Regions from separate parts of the Faecalitalea cylindroides genome, predicted to be linked through region 3. Evidence: predicted binding sites of a transcription regulator. Region 3 holds the regulator's gene; each other region holds the start of a gene.

The links. The regulator HrcA, encoded in region 3, represses chaperone genes, less so after heat shock. The targets are predictions, from matches to a motif close to TTTTAGCACTNNNNNNNNNNNAGTGCTAAAA.
Region 1: PND65_RS06395 (DUF6061 family protein) is a predicted target of HrcA. The motif match lies at 1,791-1,821, and genes of this name have one in related genera.
Region 2: PND65_RS07945 (Hsp20/alpha crystallin family protein) is a predicted target of HrcA. The motif match lies at 3,692-3,722, and genes of this name have one in related genera.

Annotation. Positions count from the first base shown of each region.
Region 1 covers NZ_JAQLXG010000010.1:5,149-10,728, reverse strand. The annotation lists gene PND65_RS06400 (glycoside hydrolase domain-containing protein) at 36-1,493, shown strand; gene PND65_RS06395 (DUF6061 family protein) at 1,836-2,066, shown strand; gene PND65_RS06390 (ABC transporter ATP-binding protein) at 2,225-3,934, opposite strand; gene PND65_RS06385 (ABC transporter ATP-binding protein) at 3,927-5,580, opposite strand, start outside.
Region 2 covers NZ_JAQLXG010000014.1:38,420-43,999, forward strand. The annotation lists gene PND65_RS07930 (PTS sugar transporter subunit IIC) at 1-654, opposite strand, end outside; gene PND65_RS07935 (PTS sugar transporter subunit IIB) at 692-1,006, opposite strand; gene PND65_RS07940 (BglG family transcription antiterminator) at 1,228-3,138, shown strand; gene PND65_RS07945 (Hsp20/alpha crystallin family protein) at 3,203-3,613, opposite strand; gene PND65_RS07950 (dipeptidase) at 3,745-4,752, opposite strand; gene PND65_RS07955 (HAD-IIB family hydrolase) at 4,749-5,567, opposite strand.
Region 3 covers NZ_JAQLXG010000020.1:305-5,884, reverse strand. The annotation lists gene PND65_RS09055 (polyphenol oxidase family protein) at 1-380, opposite strand, end outside; gene PND65_RS09050 (HAD family hydrolase) at 400-1,053, opposite strand; gene hrcA (heat-inducible transcriptional repressor HrcA) at 1,192-2,235, shown strand; gene grpE (nucleotide exchange factor GrpE) at 2,228-2,803, shown strand; gene dnaK (molecular chaperone DnaK) at 2,818-4,629, shown strand; gene dnaJ (molecular chaperone DnaJ) at 4,687-5,580, shown strand, end outside.

The sequences.
Region 1 (5,580 bases), on a different contig from region 3:
ATCAAAGAAAATTTAATGGAATTTTTGATTCTAATATGAGTTATAATGTTTTACAATTCCAAGATAAATACGGACTTACTGGTATGATTAATGATGATTCAGGAGTTATCGGAGTGTCTACAATGAAATCATTATTAACCAGTAAAGAAGATACTGGACGTTTAGCATTGGCATATGATTGCTCAACCGTATTGAATGCAAAACAAGCTAGCGATTTATATAATTCAGGTTACAGATACATCGGTAGATATTTAACTGGAACTGTAGGAGTAGGAGCAGAAGAAAGATCAAAAGCACTAACAATTTCTGAGATTAAAGCTATCCAAAACGCAGGATTGTCTATTTTCCCAATCTATCAAGATGGAGGATACTATTCTGAATATTTCGGAAAAACGCTTCAAGGAAGTTATGATGCAGTAACAGCAATTCAGCGAGCCAAACGATTAGGATTTACGAACGGAACTACAATTTATTTTGCGGTCGATTTTGACTGTCTAGAGTATGAGACAGATGGTTTAATTATTCCTTATTTCAGACAGATTAATACTGTATTTAATCAATCTGGAATTAATGGCAAACATTATAAAGTTGGTATCTATGCACCAAGATACGTTTGTACTAAAGTATATGAAGCTGGTTTAGCCGAATATTCATTTGTAGCAGACATGTCTACTGGTTTTAGTGGGAATCTAGGATACGCTATTCCGGAGAATTGGGCTTTTGATCAATTTTTTGAGTTTACTTTTTCATCTTCACCATCATTTGATTTAGATAAAGTTGGTTTTTCTGGAAGAGATTCAGGATGTCGTCTGTGTGAAAATCAACCTGATTTTTCAGATGATGAATTATTGCAGGAAGCAAGAGAAAAGTATGTTAAGAATATAGCTAAAGCTACAGGATATTTAGATAAAATTGTAGGAACTGAGTTAAGTTTTGATAACGCAGAATATAATCTAGGTACAATTGCAGGTAGTGGAGTTTCGATGTCAACAAAATTGAAGCTTTCTACAAGTTTAAATCAACATCCAAATAGTCCTTATAGTATCAATATTAGTTGGGAGGGTGATGATTTAAGTCCAACATGTAAATCTCAAATAGAAGCTGTTTCTGCAATGTATGAGAGTGATGTTGAATTAAGTTCACTTATCACTACAACGCTTGCAGAAATGGCAATTGGAGCAAAAGTTGGGACAATTTCATTCTTGGCAACTCCTATTTCAAGCACAGTGTTAAGAATCAATATTATCTGTGAAACGGATAGTCTAATGGATTTCGCTGGAGTTGTTGGAAATGTTTCATGCGAATTTGAATCTATTATTACAATTAATACATCAGAGTATGGAAAAGAATTCAATCTTGAAACGCTTTCTGTCGCATTAATTGTTGCTGCATGTGCCTGCCTATTATTTGCTGCAGCAAGTGGAAGTGGAACTGGTATTATAGTATCTCTTTTAGAAGCACTTTCCGGAGTTTTAATGCCGGCAGGAGTATAATTTAAAATAGTTGAATAAACTTATTAAATATATGTAAAAAACTTCTAAACTAGAATTGAGATTTCATATATTCAAAGGGATTTAATAACTGTTATATTTTATTATCAAATATCTCTCAAGCCCTTGAAAACACTAAGTTTGTCGCAGGTGAGCTTTCCCTTATTGTTTCCCTTGTATTATATTGTCCCATGAGTTTTTACGAACTCTGATAAGGGAAAAAACAAGGGAAAGAAAATCTTATAAAATAGTATAACACAAAATAAAAGTGACATGGGGAACTGATTGAAATGCTTCTGATTTTTGCAACAAATGATTGATTGAACGATAAGGAGATTTGATACGATGAGAACGATATTTGCAGAATACAATCCACAACGCAACAGCATTGATGTTTATACTTCTGCTGGCTATATGCTCCGCATTGACTGCTGGGAAGCGGAGAAGAATTTAACAACTACTCCCGGATCTGACTGTGCATTAAACGCACTTGCCATTGATGAACCACTTGAGTATGCAAGATTGTATCTTGATGGAACGATGCAAATGTGGATAGATGCGGAAGATTCCTTTTAGGTATACGCAAGAAACGGCGGCTCTGATTTCTCAAAACCGCCGTTAGGATAATAACTTAAAATAGGCGCGCAAAATCACCTGCCCCAGCCAGCGTTTTTTTCTTTCCCCGTAGTCGGGGCAGGTTCATGCGCTATGCAATTATTCTTCTTTAGCTTCTATCAAGCCGATATTTTTTGCTCTGCGTTCCACATAGCAGCATATTTTCCGCCTTTCGCAAGCAATTCCTCGTGGGTTCCAGATTCAGCAATCCTGCCATCACCCATTACAAGAATTTGATCAGCGTTTTTGACAATGGAAAGGGTATGAGCAATCATTACCACTGTCTTTTTCTCTTTTAATAGATTAGCGATGGCCTGCTTTACGGCAAGCTCATTTTCAATGTCAAGAGATGCTGTTGCTTCATCCAAGAGCAGGATGGGGCTATTTTTCAGTATAGCGCGAGCTATTGAAATTCGCTGACGCTCACCGCCAGAGAGAAGATTTCCGTTCTCACCAGTCGGCGTATCGTATCCCTTTTCCATCTTACGGATGAAGCTGTCACAGTTAGCCTCCCGGCAAGCATCCTCGATTTCCGTGTCCGTAGCATTAGGGCGGGCGTGTCGGATATTATCCCGGATGGTATCGTCAAAAAGAAATACGTCCTGGTCTACCATAGAAACTTGTTCCAGTACACGCTCTGCGGCAACATGGTTAATGGGTTTACCTCCAATAGAAATCGTCCCGCCCGTTGCTTCATAATATTTTGCAATCAGATTCAAAATAGTAGATTTGCCAGAGCCAGAGTCTCCGACAATGGCCGTGAGCTTTTGATCTGGCACCGTAAAGGTGGCGTGTTTTAGTACAGGTTCACCGGGAACATACTCAAAATCTACACTGTCAAATGTGATTTCATGGGTAGCTGTGTGAAGCGGCTCCATGCTACCAGTTTCCTCTGGCTCATTCATTACACCCGAGATTTTGTTTTTTGAGATCATCAGGTTCTTATAACTGGTGAGGTCTACAAAAATCGAGTTAGCCAGCTTTGCACAGAACAGGGGCAGCATACAAATCAAAAGGTATTCCACCGTGTTCAGTGTCCCTGCGACCCAGGGGGCATAGGACAGCAAGATAACCAGCGGGCAGGACAGCCAACTCAAGATACCAAAGCCCGCACCAATAGGAAGCACTTTTGCCTCGTATACAAAGCTAATCCGGCAAAACTCCCGCATGGCGTTGATAACAGTTTTGTTCTTCATACCGCCCACACCATAGGCTCGAAAAGTCTGAATACCAGAAACATACTCAACAATGCTACTGACATTCTCCGCACAAATATCGTTCTTTTCTTTTCCGTATTTCCGTACCATGCGGAAAGAAAGCCATAGGCTGGGGATTAAAAGAAGGTCGGCTATCAGCAGGATAATTCCAGCCGGAACATAGAGCGTCATAACAAAGACAATCAACATCAATGACAGGGCAAAATTCTTTGCCAAATCTCCGACTTTATGGGTCAGGATTTTTTCGTAGTTGTTTACGTCGCTTGTAATGGTGTTGATATAATCGCCAGTGTGCCCCTGCGAAAATCGGGACAGTGGGATGCGCTTCAAATGGTCGCCCATAAAAAGCCGAATCTTTTTGCTGACCTCTGCACCGCCAATCTGCGCTTTGGTATAACCGTAGCTGTAAATCAGGATACGAAGAAGAAAAACCACTGCAATTATACCGGTCAGAGCCAGAACACGGTTCATGTCAAATTGGCCCGACCACAAAAACTGCATAACAGAGTAAAGCAGCATAAACAGGCTGCCGGAGAGAAATCCTTCCAGAACGGTTCCGCTGACACCAATATAGAAATTGTGGTTCTTTTTCAATACATCATGCTCATTCATGCTGCTCGCCTCCCTCCAACTGATAAGTGATATTCCGGGCTGTTTCGTAGTCTTTCCACGCATTTCGATAGTAGGCATTGTTCTTACGAACTTCCTCATGGGTGCCAGCGCTGGTAATTGTATGATTTTCCACCACAGCCACCCGGTTGCACATTTTCAAAGCACTCAAACGGTGTGCTACTACAATGACTGTTTTGCCTTTGCATAGATTTTGAATAGCTTTATCAATCTCCATCTGATTTTCCGGGTCAGAGGCACTTGTGGCCTCGTCCAAAATTAAGATAGGTGCATTTTTCAGAATTGCACGGGCAATCGCAATCCGCTGTTTTTCTCCGCCAGAAAAGCGTGAGCCGAAACTGCCCACTTTTGTGTCATATCCATCCGGCAGGGACATGATAAAGTCATCAATCTGTGCCTCTTTTGCAGCAGCCCGCACTTCTTCCAGAGTAGCGTTACTACCCATGCGGATATTTTCCAGCACACTGTCACGGGTGAGGAAAGTCTTTTGAAATACGATGGCTATATTTTTCAGAATGGTATCGTAGTCAAGCTCCTTGACATTTTTGCCGCCAATCAGCACTTCGCCTTCCTGCACATCATAGAACCGGGAAATCAGTTCAATCACAGTGCTTTTACCGGCACCAGATCTGCCCACAAGAGCCATGCGCTCGCCATCACTGATTTTGAGATTGACACCATGCAGCACATCGGTTTTTCCGTCATAAGAAAATCGAACATTCCGAAGCACAATATCATGGTTTTGGGGGAAATCTGTTCCACCCTCATAAATCGGAATATCCAGTATCTCTTTGGTTTTGGTGATAGCGTTTAGTACATTTGCAAAGTTTGTTCCCAATTCCTGCAAAGGCCTGATTTCAGTTAAATACATAGAACCGACATACAAAAATAGCAAGAGCGTACTGGCAGCCAGTGAGCCTTTCAGGAAAAACATTCCGCCGATTGGAACCATCATCAACATCCCACATTCGATGATAACAACAAAGGCCGCATAAGGTGGCCCCATGCGCCGGGAAGTTTCATTCCACATGGCGTTTTCTTCCTGGATAGCGTCTGAAAACTTTTGAAACGATTTGCTCCCCATGTTATAGGCTTTAATCAATTTCATGCCGCTGATGTACTCAATCATAACCGAGTTCAGTGTGGTAATGGAGTGATTGGCCCGTTCCATCAGGTCATCCGTATTGCGGAACATCATCCCCATTACAACAACAGCAAGGATCAGCGGAACCAGGGAAATCAATGCCAGAGGAATATTGACGGTCATCAGATAAATAAAGATGACTACCGGCCCCACCAGATAGCACACAAGGTCAGGAAGGTTATGGGCCAGAAACAGCTCCAACTTTTCAATATCTTCATTCAGAACCGTTTTTATGTCCCCGGTGCGCCGTTCATTCAAGGCCCCTAAAGGCGCTCTGGCCATGTGTTCTGCAACCATGCAGCGCACTTTGAAAAGAGCGCCATAGGCCCCTTTGTGGGCTGCTACGCCGGAACAGCCAAACAGGGCAAACCGCAAAGTTACCGCCACTGCAATCATTACCACGGTATGTACAACAAGTTCCTGCGTGCAGGTATGATTGAAGGTGGCGTCCATCAGCCGGTAAATTCCAATGTAAGGGACGATA
Region 2 (5,580 bases), on a different contig from region 3:
GAAATTCATTAAGATAAATCCATACCACGTATTTAATACACCTTGTAAAGGCATGAAAATACTCACAGAAATTGCATATAAATCTACATTAAATACTTGTACTAACAAAAATCCACAAAAAATAACTAAACCAATTGGTAATAAAGCATCAAACCACTGACGAACAAAATCCGGAATTGCACTGTCTTCTTTAAAAAATGAGAATTTTCCAAATAAATTAAATACAATACATGTGATTATACCTGTAATCATAGCACAGAACATACCACCAGCTCCAAAAGCGTCAGATCCAAATCCAGGATTACCCTCAATCATGATTTGAGGTGTAATCGAAATAAAAAATAAGATTAATCCAGTTGAACCAGCAATAATTCTGTTTTTTCGCAAACGCTTTTTTTCACAGAAATTAAACGGAATTAGAAAAGCTATAAGTACAGATACCATCCCCATAGTCCATCCAAAAGGTGTCCAGAACGAAAATGGTAAACTAATCCATTCTTCAACAACAGCCCCAACACAGAAAATAGATCCTAATAGTATAAATGGTAATATTTGTAGCATAGAGTCTTTTAACGTCACAACCCAAATATTGTGATTAATTTTATTCATTTTTGGTTGAAAACTTGTTTCTAGCCAATTAATTAATTTTTGCATAATTATGTTTCCTTTCTTTAATTTTTATTCCCTAATTTTATTTTTTCATTTCTTCTAATAAATGATCGATAGCTTTAGCTCCATCTAAAGTTGAATAATATTCAGGTTTCATTAGAATCACTTTAACATCTCTTCCGTTTTTATATTCTTCAACTTCATCAAGAATATAAGCCAAATGCGGTCCTACCATTAATGCATCGATATCATCAATGTAGTTTTCAATTTCAGATTCACTACGTGCTTTGATATCGATATCCAACCCTTTCGCCTTTGCAGCTTTACGCATGTTTGCTGCCATGAATCCAGAACTTGCTCCAGATCCACAAACAAGTAATACACTTAATTTTTTCATTTTGATCTTCCTTTCTTAACAGTGTGATAACTTTTACACTGTCATTATGATAAAAAATGAAAGCGTTCTCCACTCATCTTTTGCCTGCCTTAGGGGCAAATAATTAATTGCATTCAGAGGGTGCAAAAGTCTGTTGGATTTATACAGACGCAGACATTATGATATTCCTAGCGAAAAATCGTTTATTTTTTTGTGTGTCGTTTCAGGGAAAGGGGTATAATATGAAGCCTAAGCTAAAAAAGCTCATCCAGCTGTTACTTGAAGCTCAACCTAGAACTTCTGCCAACTTGGCTGAAAGATTGGATGTATCTGTACGTAGCATCAAAAATTATGTAAGAGAAATAAATGAAGAATTCCCTAACACGATACAATCATCATATGAAGGCTATAGAATTGACTCAAAAGTGGGTGTAACAATATTAGCTGATAATACCAATCATATCCCTCAAACTTCTGATGAAAGAGTTTCCTATATCATAAATAAACTTATTAACCATAATTCTCATGTTACCCTGGATACTTATGATCTTTGTGATGAACTTTTTATTTCTATGTCCACACTTAAAAATGAACTGACCAAAGTGAAACATCGTCTACAAAAATTTGATTTGCAACTGATCACAAAAGGTGATTTTATCGAATGTTCTGGACTAGAGAAAAATAAACGAAAGATGCTAAGTACGATTCTGTATGATGAAAGCAACGTTAACTTTGTAAATATCGAATCTTTACAGCATGCATTCATGGATATCGATATTGATTTTATTCGTAGAACGATCTTAGAAGTTTTTGATAAATATCACTATTTTATCAATGATTATTCTTTGATCAACTTAGTTTTACATGTCACAATTGCAGTCGATCGAATCATTAATGATAATATCAATAAACAAAATGTGGATTCTTTACCTGGGGTTAGATTACATGAATATGCTCTAGCACAGGAAATAGCTGAAAAGTTGAATAAACACTTCAATATTGAATTCAGCAATGCTGAAATCTATGAGATGACTCTGCTTATTATTTCTCGTGCTACAACGATCGACTATAAAAGCATAACTGTTGGAAACTTGGAAGAGTTTGTCGGAAAAGATTGCTTAGATCTTGTAAAGATATTGATTGAAAATGTAAATGCTTTCTATTATATCGATTTAAGTGAACCTGAGTTTTTGATTCGTTTTGCTTTGCATATTCGAAATCTTCTTGTTCGTTCTAAAAATGATTACTTTTCTAAAAATCCATTAACAGAAAGCATTAAATCATCCTGTCCTTTGATTTATGATCTATCTGTGAACCTTGCTGGAGAAATCAAAGAGTATACCGGTATAACGATCAATGATGATGAAATCGCATATATCGCATTTCATTTAGGTAGTACGATTGAAGCTCAAAAAAGCTTGACCACAAAGATCACAGCTGCTTTATATTGCCCTAATTATTATGATATCAATCAAAAAGTAACCGATACTTTAAATCAGTATTTCTCCAACGATTTATTGGTCAAATATATTGTTACAGATGAAAGTGAACTAGAAGCCATTCAAAATATTGATTTAATTATTTCCACAATTCCTTTATCCAGACCTCAAATAATACCTTCTGTTTTAATCAATATCTTTGTTACTAAAAGAGATCAGAATATCCTTAAACAAAAAATTGATGAACTTCATAAAGAAAAAGACAAAAAAGAATTCAACCAATATCTAAGAGAAATGATATTACCTGAATTCTTTGAAAGAAAAAATGATCTTCACACACAAATAGAATGCATTGATTATATGTATCAAAAATTTAAAAATAAAGGATATGTCAACACATCATTTAAAGAAGAAGTTTTAGAACGAGAACGAATCTCTTCAACTGCTTTTGGTAATTTTGCGATTCCACACGCAATGAAAATGTATGCTAATAAAACTGGCATTAATATTATCATCAGTGACCAGCCAATTCAATGGAGCGATAAATCCGTAAATCTTGTCATCATGATGTGCTTTAACAAAAATGAGCGATATATGTTTAATGAGATTTATGAACCTATTACCATGATTCTTTCCGAAAGTGAAAATGTTAAAAAAATCCTTACTTCAAAAGATTATGATGAATTTATTCAAAACCTAGTCAATTTACTATAAAAGCTCTTCGGAGCTTTTTTCTTTCATTAAAAAAAGACATGTCTTAATGACATGTCTGATTTGATTATAAGATAGGGATGAATTTTGTTTCTTCTTCAACTTTCTTAGTTTCTGTAGGAATTGAGATAATCAATTCTCCATTGTCAAAGTTTGCCTTAACATCTTCCTGTTTGATTCCTTCTCCTACATAGAAGCTACGAGAGCTGCTTCCAGAATAACGTTCTTGACGAATAATGCGTCCTTTTTCATCTTTATCTTCTTTAGAACTGTTTCTAGAAGCTGTAACTTTCAAATAACCATCTTTCAATTCAATTTGAATATCTTCTTTTTTAACACCTGGAGCTTCCATGCTCAAAACATAATATCCATCTTTTTCATGAATATCTGTCTTTAAAACATTAGCCGTTTTTGTTGTCGCATCTGAGAAGAAATCATCAAATAAATCAAATCTATTAAATCCTGGATAGTATTTCATAATATCGCCTCCTTATTTTTCTATGAAATTCTATCAGTTAGCACTCTATTTATCTAACTGCTAATATCATAACACATTTTTTGGCAGAATCAAGTCTTAAGTGCTAAAAAAATAAAAAAAAGAAGGAAGTACTATTTCAGCACTTCCTTATACACTCTTAATGCATTTCTATAGAATATTTTCTCTATTTCTTCTTCGCTAAATCCCTCTTCTTTTAAAGCCTGTGCTAATTTTGACATTTGCGAAGCATCTTTTATTTCCAATTCTGAATTGATTCCATCAAAATCCGTTCCCAAACCAATAACATCGATACCTGCTAAGTTTTTAATATATTTGATTTGTTCTATCATATCTGAAATTCGACTTGGACCATTTTCTTGATCATGCAAAGCTAGAAAATCACCACAGAAATTAATCCCCATGACACCACCACGTTTGGCCAGTTCTAAAATCATGTCATCTGACATATTACGTGCAACCGGACAAATACTTCTTGCATTCGAATGCGAAGCCACAAAAGGTTTAGTTGTATAATCCAATACATCATAAAAACCTGCATCATTTAAATGGGAAACATCAATGATCATTCCTAAATGTTCCATTTCACGAATATAGTCGATTCCAAAATCTGTCAAGCCATTGACTGTATCCACCCTCTGAAAGAAATTAACCTGCTTATAATCTGTTCCCATATCATTAATAGATAAATTAGGAAAGCCTATTCCATTTTCATAATTCCATGTCAAAGCTATCATTCTTACACCCAGTCGATAATAGTTTCTTAACATTGCCAAATCATCAAAGACAACACCACCATCTTCTAAAGTTAACATGGCAGATAACTTGCCATCTTTAGCATTTCGTTCTATATCATCATAGCGCAATACAGGTGCAATATATTCTTGATTTTCTTCTAACATTCGATAATACATGTCCATCAATTTCATAGTTTGATGTTCAGGTATTTCTAAAGTTTTCTGGTCGGTAAATAAAGCAAAATTTTGAATCAGATAATCTCCAGCTTTTAATTTTTGAATATCAACACAAAGATCATTGGCATAAAGAGAAACATCTTGATATTTTTGTTCTTTCTCTAGCAATCCTAAGATCGTATCACAGTGCATATCTATGATTTTCATCTAAGATCCTCCAAAATTCTATCCAGCCACATAATACATCCATCATCATAACAAGATGGCACGATCATATCAGCTGCATCTTTGCAAGCTTCACTACCATTTTCCAAAGTTACACCAAGACCTGCTTTTTGAATACATCCAAGATCTGAGTTCGTATCTCCGATAACACTGATATCGCTCCATTTAATATTCAACTTATTTAACAAGCGATCCACAGCTATAGTTTTATCTACCTTATTATCAATGATATCAACCATTGTTGGTGTGCTACGTATGACTTTTAAATCACAATATGATTCAATTTCACTTTTTACATCTTCAAAGCAAGCATCTAATTGTTCTTTTGTATCTGATATACAACATTTCCAGATAGGACCTTCTATATACTGTTTTGGAATTCTTGTTAATAAATAATCCACTTCACAATTATTGCGATCCAACTGATATCCAATCGCAAAATCCTCTGCCAACATATACTCTGGTTGAGAAATCCCAGGTTTTAAGCCATGTTTCATGCAAATTTGCCAGATAAACAAAGCATCCTTTTTCGATATCTGATATTCGAATACAGTCTCATTGGTCTTAACATTCATTACATGACATCCATTGCAGGAAATAACATATCCTCCAAAATCATCCATTTGAATTTGTTTTGCTAAAGGGTATACCCCTTGAATGATCCTGGCTGAATTTAAAATAACCATGATTCCATGTTTTTGAATTTCAATTAATTTTTCTTTTACTTTTTCACTGACATATAGTCCACTGCTTGGTGGCATCAAAGAACCATCCAAATCACAAATTATAGCTTTCATACAAAACCTCCGA
Region 3 (5,580 bases):
TGTATGCAGCAGATACTAGGCTTTGTTTCATCGACTAAAAAGATACCAACACAATCTGCGGTAAACACACCGATAAGAATGTTTTTTTCGCAAGTATATACTGCATCTACATTCATTATGCTTGTATCTTTATCGAAAGCTCCTTTTTGTTTATCTTTTTGTGTTACTTCATAAATGTTGGCTGTATGTTTTTGCCAAGGCAGTGCCCAATTGGATAAAGGCTGATTTAACTCCTGGCTTAATTGATAACGATTTATCATAACTTTTTCAGGATCTAAACAGACATGAAGAGCCATATTATTATTTTCAGGGACAGATGTATCTTTTAAGGTGGTTGCTCCAAGTACGATAGAATCATTGACATATGTGATTTGTTTCATAATGACCTCTTTTCTATTTCTATAATAAAGTTAGTTTTGTTAGATTGGGTATGATCGTATAAGGCTTTTCAGTGTTTCTTCCTGCCTTTATATGGCTGCGATCGATCCAAATCTTATTCCAGTTCATCTTAGCAGCTGGTACGATATCCCACCAATATCCTTTCGCAATATGAGTGTGATCCTTGTTTATAAGATCAAATTTTATTTCGGCCAATCGAAAGAATTCAAGGTTTGGTTTATAGCATTTGGTTTCATCGCTGGTCAGAACATAATCAAAGATATTATTCATCTTTAGAAGATGGTATTTCATTAAGGAGTTTGTTGTATTGGACATTAAAGCTAATTCATATCCTTTTTCTTTTAATGATGTTAAACAAGGCATGACATCATCAAAAACAGGAAACTCTTGGTGTGCCTTCATGATTGCATCGTAATAATTTGAAAAAAGTGAAGTCTTTAGTTCCATGTCACAATAGCTTAAGACATTTTTGATCAATTGTTCATAGGATATGAATGGTTCTCCATACATTAAACGATCTTCATAGCTTGAAAAAATATGGATTGTTTCTATAGAGGAAAGGTTGTTTGTTTTGGCGATATTTCCAATAAGATCATAAAGACTTGAAGTATCTAATAAAGTTCCATAGCAGTCAAATGTTAATATTTTTTTCATATTCTTATTATAACAATGAAAATATAAATAAAAAACTTAAGAAAGTGCAACTTTCTAGCACTTTAAGCTTGCCACTGCTAAAAAGTGTGGTATACTATTAGCAGACATGGAGTAAGAATGCTAGAAAGGAGTCTTAATATGCCGGAAAGTAAACTAACGCAACGTCAAAAAATTATTTTTAAAACCATCGTTGAGGAGTTTACCAGAGTGGCTGAACCCGTTGGATCAAAGACGCTGATGCAGTTATTAGATTTCCCTGTATCGAGTGCCACGATTCGTAATGAAATGGCAGTCCTTGAAAAAGCGGGATTGTTGGAAAAGATGCACACCTCTAGTGGTCGTATCCCAAGTCAAAAAGGATATCGGTTCTATGTAGAACATTTGATGGAAACACATTTGGATGTCTCAACAAGAAATTCGCTCCAGCAAGTTTTTAGAGAAAGACATTATTCGCTGGATGAAGTGGTTGAGAAAAGTTGCGATATCTTAAGTCATATGACCAATTTGACAAGTATCGTATTAGGCCCAGATGCTAGACATCAAGCTCTACAGCATATTCAGGTGATTCCAATCAATTCAAAGAATGCTGTTGCGATCTTTGTGACTAATCAAGGACATACGGAGAATAAGATGTTCCAGTTTGAACAGGATGTATCGGTTGAAGATATTAAAAACTGTACAGATTTATTAAATGATCAGTTGGTTGGTACACCAATATGTGATGTTGTTGACAAGATGAGTGAGATCGAACCAATGATGGCTGCAAAACTTGTTCGACATGAAGTTTTGTTTGAAGCTTTTGTCACAGCGTTTATGCGCTTTGCGACAGAGAAGGTTGCGGTGTCAGGGCGAGATAACATGCTGGGTCAACCAGAATTCAGCGATATCAATCGTTTAAAAGAACTTATGAAGGTTCTGGATAATGGTAGACTTTTCCATCAATGGACAGACCAGGCGGATAATGTAGCAGTACAAATTGGTACACGAAATGAACTTATCCAGATCGGGGACTGTTCAGTCGTAACGACAAAGTTCCATTACAACAATGAAGAAGAAGGACAACTTATGGTCGTTGGCCCTAATCGAATGCAGTATTCAAAAGTCGTAGCCTTGATGGATTACATGTCAAACGTTATCGAAGATGTTTTTGGTAACGGTAAAGGAGGTAAAGACGGTGAGTAAAAAAGATAAAAAAGATAAAAAAGAAGAAAAGAAGGTAGAGCCTGAAACAAAAGAAGAAGTAAAAGAAGAAGCGACGAAGGAAAAAGTCGAAAAAGAAGAAACAAAAGAACCTACACAGGAAGAAATCATTCAGGGGCTTTTGGTACAACTTGATAAGGCAAAAAATGATGTGGCTAGAGCCTATGCAGATACAGAAAATATGAAGAAACGTCTTCAAAAAGAAGCGGATACCGCAAAGAAATATCGTTTCCAGCAGGCAGGTTTGGAAATTCTTCCAATTCTAGATTCTATGGAATTGGCGTTAAAAGTTGAATCTGAAGATGAAGCTATCAAGAATTATGTCAAAGGTTTTGAAATGATTCATAAACAACTTGTAGGCGTTTTGGAAAATGAAGGTGTAAAGCCAATTGAAGCTTTAAATAAACCTTTTGACCACAATACGATGCAGGCTTTGATGCAGGAAGCAAAAGAAGGCGTCGAACCAGGTATCGTTATTGAGGTCTTACAAAAAGGATATATGTTAAAAGATCGAATCTTAAGACCAGCATTGGTCAAAGTTAGTGAATAAAGGAGGAAAAGAATATGTCTAAAATTATTGGTATTGACTTAGGAACAACAAACAGCTGTGTTGCCGTAATGGAAGGTAAGGATTCAAAAGTAATTCCTAACCCAGAAGGAAACCGTACTACACCAAGTGTGGTTGCATTTAAAAATGGTGAACGTATCATCGGTGATGCGGCAAAACGTCAGGCAGTAACAAATAAAAACACGATTAGTTCTATCAAACGTTTGATGGGAACAAATCAAAAAGTAGAAGCAGAAGGAAAACAGTATACACCACAGGAAATTTCCGCGATGATTCTTCAATATTTGAAATCATATGCAGAAGACTATCTTGGAGAAAAAGTTACAAAAGCTGTTATCACAGTACCTGCTTACTTCAATGATGCTCAGCGTCAGGCTACAAAAGATGCAGGTAAGATCGCTGGTCTTGATGTAGAACGTATCATCAACGAACCAACAGCTGCTGCATTGGCTTATGGTATTGATAAAACAGAAAAAGAACAGAAAGTATTGATCTACGACTTAGGTGGTGGAACATTTGATGTTAGTATCTTGGATCTAGCCGATGGTACATTTGAAGTATTATCTACAAATGGTGATACTCACTTAGGTGGAGATGACTTCGATAATGTATTGGTTGACTGGATGGTTGATACATTCAAGAAAGAAAACGGAATCAACTTAACAGCTGATCCAATGGCTATGCAGCGTTTAAAAGAAGCAGCTGAAAAAGCTAAAAAAGATTTGAGTGGAGTTATGCAGACGCAGATCAGCTTACCATTTATCTCTGCTGGTCCTGCTGGTCCTCTTCACTTCGATACAACATTAACTCGTGCTAAATTTGATGATATGACTCGTTCACTAGTAGAACGTACATTATTGCCAATCGAAAATGCGTTAAGAGATGCTAAATTATCTAAATCTGATATCGATCAAGTATTGTTAGTTGGTGGTTCAACTCGTATCCCTGCTGTTCAGGAAGCTGTTCGTAAGGCATTAGGAAAAGAACCTAGTCACTCAGTTAACCCAGATGAAGCAGTTGCTATGGGTGCTGCAATCCAGGGTGGTGTCATCTCTGGTGATGTAAAAGATGTATTGTTGCTTGATGTTACCCCTCTATCATTAGGTATTGAAACTATGGGTGGTGTCATGACAGTATTGATTCCACGTAATACAACGATCCCAACAAGTAAATCACAGATCTTCTCAACAGCTGCAGATAATCAGCCGGCTGTAGATATCCGTGTATTGCAAGGTGAACGTCCAATGGCAGCTGACAACAAAGAATTAGGTAACTTCCAGTTAACAGGAATTGCACCAGCTCGTCGTGGTGTTCCTCAAATCGAAGTAACATTTGATATTGATGCCAACGGTATCGTACACGTAAGTGCTAAAGATAAAGGCACTGGAAAAGAACAATCTATTACGATCCAAAACTCAAGTGGATTGAGTGAGGAAGAAATTGATCGTATGGTTCGTGAAGCTGAAGATCATAAAGCTGAAGATGAAAAACGTAAAGAAGAAATTGATTTACGTAACAAAGCTGAAGGTTTCATTTCTCAAATCGATGCAATGTTAGAAGATAACAAAGATAAAATTGATCCAAAACAAGCTGAAGAAACTAAGAAATTAAGAGATGACCTTCAAAAAGCCCTTGACGAAAATAACATGGATGAGGTTAAATCTAAACTTGACATGTTAGAAAAAGCAGCTCAGGCAGCTGGTCAGCAGATGTATCAACAACAAGCTCAGTCACAAGGTGCATCACAAGATAACACAACACATGCAAATGATGATGTAGTTGACGGAGAATTCACTGAAAAACATTAATAAAACAAAGTTCTAGCCCGCGCTAGAACTTTCACATGTGTAGAAGGAGGAAGGATCATGGCCGAAAAAAGAGATTATTATGAGGTCCTGGGAGTTTCTAAAAACGCAACGCCCGATGAAATAAAAAAAGCATATCGAAAACTTGCGATGAAATACCATCCCGATGTCAATAAAGATCCTGGAGCCGAAGATAAATTCAAAGAAATCAATGAGGCTTATGAAGTCTTAAGTGATGAACAAAAGCGCCAGACATATGATCAATTCGGTCATGCCGGAATGGATGGAGCTTTTAACCAAGGTGGATTCCAGGGGGGATTTACCGATTTTGGTGATTTAGGCGATATCTTTGGATCATTCTTTGGTGGAGGATTTGGTTCAGGTTTTGGTGGCTCATCTCGCCGTCAAAGCAATCAGCCACGCCAGGGACAGGATCGTTATATGCAGATGCGCATTGATTTTATGGATGCGATCTTTGGTAAAACAGAAACGATTTCATTAGAAGTCGATGAAACATGTAAACACTGTAATGGAAGTGGAGCAGAAAGTCCAAGTGATATTCAGACATGTCCTACATGTCATGGTTCTGGTTATGTCATGAGCCAGCAGCGAACACCTTTTGGTGTGATCCAACAACAGTCTGTATGTCCAGATTGTCATGGAACCGGTAAGAAAGTATCTCGTTCTTGTCATGTTTGTCATGGAAAAGGATATGAACATAGACGAGTTAAACTGGATATCAAGATTCCTGCAGGTATTCAAACTGGGCAGCAGATTCGTATAGCGCAAAAAGGTGAAAGAGGAACAAATGGTGGACCAAACGGAGATTTATATATCGAAATTATCGTAAATCCACATCCAACATTCAAACGTGAAAACAACGATATTCATATTAAAGTTCCAATCAGTGCAATTGATGCGACGATAGGATGTACAGTTCAAGTACCTACGGTA